DNA from 3 places in the Methylobacterium radiodurans genome. Region 1 is predicted to be linked to each of the others. Evidence: predicted binding sites of a transcription regulator. Region 1 holds the regulator's gene; each other region holds the start of a gene.
What was found. Region 1 encodes PhoB, which activates phosphate uptake and scavenging genes when phosphate is short. Its sites were predicted from a motif close to TGTCATNNANCTGTCAT; they were not measured.
Positions count from the first base shown of each region.

Region 2: a site for PhoB is predicted at 1,253-1,269, ahead of DK427_RS11605 (ceramide glucosyltransferase). Genes of this name have one in related genera too.
Region 3: a site for PhoB is predicted at 1,065-1,081, ahead of DK427_RS24645 (esterase-like activity of phytase family protein). Genes of this name have one in related genera too.

Region 1 covers NZ_CP029551.1:4,397,867-4,400,063, forward strand. The annotation lists gene DK427_RS20615 (protein-disulfide reductase DsbD domain-containing protein) at 1-447, shown strand, start outside; gene phoB (phosphate regulon transcriptional regulator PhoB) at 748-1,449, opposite strand; gene phoU (phosphate signaling complex protein PhoU) at 1,467-2,183, opposite strand.
Region 2 covers NZ_CP029551.1:2,511,363-2,513,559, forward strand. The annotation lists gene DK427_RS11605 (ceramide glucosyltransferase) at 29-1,183, opposite strand; gene DK427_RS11610 (histone deacetylase family protein) at 1,299-2,197, shown strand, end outside.
Region 3 covers NZ_CP029551.1:5,251,394-5,253,590, forward strand. The annotation lists gene DK427_RS24645 (esterase-like activity of phytase family protein) at 1-960, opposite strand, end outside; gene hpnH (adenosyl-hopene transferase HpnH) at 1,243-2,197, opposite strand, start outside.

The sequences.
Region 1 (2,197 bases):
GGCGCCGCGGCGATCGGCCTGACGCTCGGGCAGGACCGCGCCACCGCGGCCGCCGAGATGCGGGCGGAGGGCGTCGAGCCCTTCTCGCAGGGCCGCCTCGACGCGCTGCTCGCCGAAGGACGGCCGGTCTTCGTGAACATGACGGCGGCGTGGTGCATCACCTGCCAGGTCAACGAGCGCATCGCGCTCTCGACCGGGGCGGTCCGCGCCGCGATGCGTGCGCGGGGTGTGGCCTACCTCAAGGGCGACTGGACCAACCAGAACCCCGAGATCACCCGCCTGCTGGAGCGGCACGGCCGCAGCGGCGTGCCGCTCTACCTGCTCTACACCGGCCGGGCCGAGCCGCACGTGCTGCCGCAGATCCTGACCGAGGGCGGCGTGCTCGGCTGGCTGGAACGGGTCGGACCCGAGCGAAGCGCGGCGGAGGGCGTATCAGGGAGGGGCTGAGGGGCGTTCATACACCGGTCGGTCATCCGTCTGGATCCCGCGCATCCCTCTCCCCGCCGTGCGGGGAGAGGGCTTCGGCGACCCTGTCGTCGTCGAAGCGAGGCGGCGCATCGATCCCGGAGGGATCGACCCGATGGTGAGGGGGCGGCTCAGGCACAGCCTCTTCCGTTTAAGCCCCCTCACCGCCGCTGCGGCTTCGCCTCCGCTTCCTGTCTGCACGACAGGGTGCAGACAGGCGTCTCCCCGCGCGCGGGGAGAGGGAGAGCCGCGGGTGGATGAAGAGGATCTACCGGAACGCCCTCACGCCTCAGCGGAAAACGTCTCGTCGAAGGCGTAACCCGAACCCCGCACGGTGCGGATCGGGTCGGGCTGGCGCGGGCGGTTGAGGGCCTTGCGCAGGCGGCCGACATGCACGTCGACCGTGCGCTCGTCGATGTAGACGTCGTGGCCCCAGACCCCGTCGAGGAGCTGCTCCCGCGAGAAGACCCGACCGGGGCTCTGCATCAGGAACTCGAGCAGCTTGAACTCGGTGGGTCCGAGATGGATCTCGTGCCCGCTGCGGCGGATGCGGTGGCTCACCCGGTCGAGCTCGATGTCGCCCGCCGCCAGGAGGTCGGCGACGTGGGCGGGCTTGGCCCGGCGCAGGAGCGCGCGCACCCGGGCGAGCAGCTCCGGCACCGAGAACGGCTTGACGATGTAGTCGTCCGCGCCCGTGCCGAGGCCGCGGATGCGGTCGCCCTCCTCGCCCCGGGCGGTCAGCATGATGATCGGCAGGCGCTCGGTCTCGCGCCGCGCCCGGACCCGGCGGCACAGCTCGATCCCCGAGAGGCCGGGCAGCATCCAGTCGAGCAGGATCAGGTCGGGCTGCTGCTCGGCGAGCTTCAGCTCGGCCTCGTCGCCGCGCGCCGCCGCATCGACCTCGAAACCCTCGGCCTCGAGGTTGTAGCGCAGGAGCGTGGTCAGCGCCTCCTCGTCCTCGACGATCAGGATACGCGTGCGCATGCGGGGACTCTGGATACTCAGCCCTGTCCGGGCGTGACGGTGGCGTAGTTCGAGGCGTCGTTCTTCGGCCGGTCGCCGGTCGGCGTCTCGCCGGTGGCGAGGTACTGGATCGTCTCGGCGATGTTGGTGGTGTGGTCGCCGATGCGCTCGACGTTCTTGGCGCAGAACAGCAGGTGCGTGCAGAACGAGATGTTGCGCGGATCTTCCATCATGTAGGTCAGGAGCTCGCGGAACAGCGAGTTGTAGAGCGCGTCGATCTCGCCGTCGCGCTCCCAGACGTCCTGCGCGGCCTTCACGTCGCGGCTGCCGTAGGCGTCGAGCACGTCCTTGAGCTGGCCTTCCGCGAGGTCGCTCATGTGCTGCACGCCCAGGATGATCTTCTGGCCGACCGCCTGGTCGCTGATCGCCACCACGCGCTTGGCGACGTTCTTGGCCAGATCCCCGATCCGCTCCAGGTCGCCCGAGACGCGGATCGCCGAGATCGTCTCGCGCAGGTCGATGGCCAGCGGCTGGCGCTTGGCGATGAGGAGGACCGAGCGCTCCTCGATCTCGTGCTGGAGCGTGTCGAGCCGCTTGTCGGCCGCGATCACGGCCTGCGCGAGCGTCGCGTCGCGGCGCACGAGCGCGTCGGTCGCCTCGGTCACCATCTTCTCGGCGATGCCGCCCATCTCGGAGATCGAGCGGCGCAGGTTCTCCAGATCGGCGTCGTAGGAGCTGACGATGTGACCGGGCATGGCGGTGTCCTCGG
Region 2 (2,197 bases), 1.9 Mb from region 1:
CCGGCCGCGCGACCGGGTGGCCTCCGGGTTAGGCCGTGCTCGCCCCCGCGCGCAAGCGGCGCGCGGGCTTCGGGCGGATGTCCATCGGGTTGCCGCGCCAGACCACGGCGTTGCGCATCCAGGCGCGGACCCAGAGCAGCGTAATCATCGCGTCGCGCACGAGAAGGCAGAGGAGGAGGCGCCGCGAGCGCTGCCAGCCGGCGCGGGCGGCGAGCGCGTACTCGGCACCGTAGGACAGGGCCGCAAGCCCGGCGAGGCCGACCCAGGTCTCCGGAGTCCCGGCGAGCAGGCCCGCCAGGAGGAAGGGCACCAGCACGCCGCTGGCGATCTCCGGCGCGAAGAAGAGCGGGAACGTCACCCGGCGCAGCCGCGCCCAGCGCAGCTGGCGCGACCAGACCTCGCGGCGGCGGCGCAGGCCCAGCGGCTGCTCGAACGGGGCCGGCACGAGGTGCACCCGGCGCCCGGCCGCCCGGACCAGCTTCGTCGCGGCCGCGTCCTCGGCGATCTCGGCGGCGAGCGCCCGGATGCCGCCCTGGCGCTCGAGGAAGGGCCGGTGCCAGAGCATGCTCTTGCCCTGCGCGAAGCCGAGGCCGAGCGCCTCGCCGGTATATTGCCAGCGCGCCTGCAGGGTGTTGAGGAACGCGCACTCCACCTCGGCCCAGAGGTTGCCGGGCCGCGCGCCCACCGGGGTCGAGCAGACGAGGCCGGTGTCGTCTCGCCAAGCCGCCTGCATCTGCTGAAGGTAGTCCGGCGGCATCAGCACGTTGGAATCGGCCAGCACGATCCAGTCGTGGCGCGCCGCCTCCCAGCCGCGCACGCAGTTGTTGAGCTTCGGGTTGTCGCTGACGCGCTCGTCGCCCACCAGCACCCGGGCCGGCACGGCCGGGTGCGCGGCGACCAGCCGATTAACGAGCGGCAGGACCGGATCGGCCGGATCGGCGACGCAGAAGACGATCTCGTAGTCCGGATAGTCGAGGCGGAAGCCGCGCGTCAGCGTCTCCTCGCTGAAGGTCTCCAGGCCGCAGACGGGCCGCACCAGCGAGACCGGGGCGCCGACCGGGAAGGCGGAGGGCCCACGTACCCGGCCGATGCGCCGGGCCGCGATTCCGAGGCTCGCGAGGTTGATCAGGGTGAGCAGGCCGCAGAGCGCCAGGGCCAGCGCGGTTGCGTTCGCCTCGATCATGCGGCCGTCGTCCCCGTCCCGGCCGCGACCTGCCGCCGCGCCGTTCCGCAGCCCCCTAACAGTCCCGCCGTATCAGTCTTATGACGGGGCCTCTCCCCGCATCGCCCGCGCCCGGATGATCCCGCCGATCGTGTTCCACCCGGCCTACGAGGCCAGCCTGCCGGACGGCCACCGCTTCCCCATGCGGAAGTACGGGCGGCTGGCGGAGGTCGTGGCGGAGCGGGGTCTCGCGCCGCTCGGCTTCGTCCAGCCGGAGCCGGCCTCCGCGGCGCTGCTGGCCCACGCGCACGCGCCCGGCTACATCGACGCGGTGCTCGCCCACGACGTGCCGCGGGCGATCGAGCGGGCGATCGGCCTGCCGGTGACCGAGACGGTGGTGCGCCGTTCCCGCGCCTCGGTCGGCGGCACCCTGCTCGCCGCGCGCCTCGCGCTGGCGGAGGGCCTTGCCGGCAGCACCGCGGGCGGCAGCCACCATGCCCGGCGCGAGCAGGGTGCGGGGTTCTGCGTATTCAACGACGTGGCGGTCGCCGCCCGCGCGCTCCAGCACGAGGGCGCCATCCGCCGGGCGCTCGTCGTCGATCTCGACGTGCACCAGGGCGACGGCACCGCCGACTGCCTCGCCTACGCGCCGGACCTCTTCACCCTGTCGGTTCATTGCGAGCGGAACTACCCCACCCAGAAGATCCCGGGCGACCTCGACATCGGCCTGCCGGACGGAATGGAGGACGCGGCCTATCTGGACGTGCTCGCCGCGCGCCTGCCGCCGCTCCTCGACGCGCTGCGGCCGGACCTCGTGTTCTACAATGCGGGCGTCGATCCGCACCGGGACGACCGGCTCGGCCGCCTCGCGCTCAGCGACGACGGTCTCTACGCCCGCGACCGCTACGTGGTGGGAGAGGCGCGGGCGCGGGGCATCCCACTCGTGGCGGTGATCGGCGGGGGCTACACCCACGACGTCGACGCCCTGGCGGGCCGCCACGCCCTCGTCTTCCAGGCGCTCGCAGCGGAAGCCGA
Region 3 (2,197 bases), 850 kb from region 1:
GTTCGCCGCCTGTCCGTTGCCGTTGTCGCGGTAGACCGGCAGCTGCAGCACGTATTCCCGGACCGGCGCGGTCGGGACCGGGTTCGCCGCGATGTCGTAGACCAGGATGCGGGTATTGAGGCGCGTCTGCTGGTTCGCCGTCGAGTCCTGGAGGGCCGCGCTCTGCAGGATCGTCACGAGGCTGCGGCCATCGGGCGTGAGCGCGAGCGCCTCGAAGCCCTGGTTGTTCCGCCGTCCGGTATCCGGCGGGTTGATCGAGTTGAAATTGAGCTGGCCGCCGGTCCGCGGGCGCAGCGCCTCGGGCACGCCGAGCACGCCCTGGAGCTGTCCGCTCGCGTTGAAGTAGTAGACGTTCGCACCGTACTCGTCGCTGACGTAGAACGATCCGTCGAGGCGACGGGCGAGACCTTCCGCGTCGAGGCTGATCCGGCCCGCACTCGCGCCGGTCGTGGCCGCGGGCAGGATCGCGCCAAGCTGCGTGGTGGTGCCGGTGCCGGGATCGAAGCCGCTGAACCGGCGCCCGAGCGCGTCGGTGAGGACGAGGCCGCCATCGGGCGTCAGGGTGATCTGCCGCTGCGAGGCCGTCGATTGCGGCAGGTTGGCGTTGGGCTCCGGCGTGAAGCTCAGCCTGAAGCAGTTCAGTCGCCCGGCATAATCCGAGAAGATGCCGCCGTCAGGATTGTTGTAGCCGCGATCCGGCAGGGTGAAGAGCGTGCCCGAATAGGTGTCGCCGTTGCGGCGCCAACTCGCGAGATCGACGGCGAGCGACGAGAAGGACCCCAGCGTATCGCCCAGGAAGTCGCGGGTGGAGGCCGAGAGGCGGCCGACACCTTGAAGGCCCTGGTTCGTGATCGTGGTTCCGTTGAGCGTCGTCGAGACCGGGCCGTCGACCGGCTGCAGGTTCGGGCGCGTCGCAACGATCGACTGCGCCGCTGCCGCACCCGTCAGGGCGACGAGCACGCCGAGAGATCCCGCGGTGCGCACCGCAGACGATCGTTTCACCATCACCCCAACCCCCTCCGGCTCTAAAGCTTGGCCGTATGGGTCGCAGCTACGGGGGGCCGATGACGGTTGCGTGTCACGATTGGAGGTCGGGCCGCAAGGAATAAAGGTCCACACCCGGACGTGGCATCCCGGACACAGGATGAGCGCCGGATGGCCGTGGCAACGCTCGGGCTGGAACGGGCAGACCCGCACGGCCGGGCCGCGCGGGTCTCGAAGTCCGATGGATGCTTCGAGGCCTCAGGCGGCGCTGCGCTTGCGGGCTTCCTGCTTCGTGTCGGCGCCCGAGGCTTTGATCTCGGAGAGCTTCTGGGCGACGTTGCGCGAGAACACGAACTCGGCCGGGCGCTGGTTCTCCAGGCTGACCTCGGGAGCCATCTCGCCCTCGGTCCGGATGCCGCGGATCGCGTGCAGGACCGGCTTCCAGGGCTTGCGCACCGAATCGACCACCGAGGAGGCCTCGTAGCCCGAGTGCACCATGCAGTCGGCGCACTTCTCGTAGTTGCCGGTGCCGTAGGCGTCCCAGTCGGTCTCCTCCATCAGCTCCTTGAAGGTCGCCGCGTAGCCCTCGCCGAGCAGGTAGCAGGGCTTCTGCCAGCCGAACACGGTGCGGGTCGGGTTGCCCCACGGGGTGCAGTGGTAGGTCTGGTTGCCGGCCAGGAAGTCGAGGAACAGGCCCGACTGCTGGAAGGTCCACTTCTCGCGGCCCTTCTCCTTGCCATGCCGGAACACGCCGCGGAACAGATCCTTCGTCGCCTTGCGGTTGAGGAAGTGCTTCTGGTCGGGGGCGCGCTCGTAGGCGTAGCCCGGAGAGACCGTGATGCCGTCGATGCCCATGCGGGTCACCGAATCGAAGAAGTCGGCGATCTTGTCGGCCGAAGAGTTGTTGAAGAAGGTGCAGTTGATGGTGACGCGGAAGCCCATCTCCTTGGCCTTCGCGATCGCCGCCACCGCCTTGTCGTAGACGCCGCGCTGGCAGACCGACTGGTCGTGCATCTCCTTGTCGCCATCGAGATGGATCGACCAGGTGAAGTACGGGGAGGGCTTGTACTCCTTGATCTTCTTCTCGAGGAGCAGCGCGTTCGTGCAGACGATGGCGAACTTCTTCTGGGCGATGATGCCCTCGACGATCTTCGGCAGATCCTTGTGGAGAAGCGGCTCGCCGCCCGCGATCACCACGACGGGCGCGCCGCAC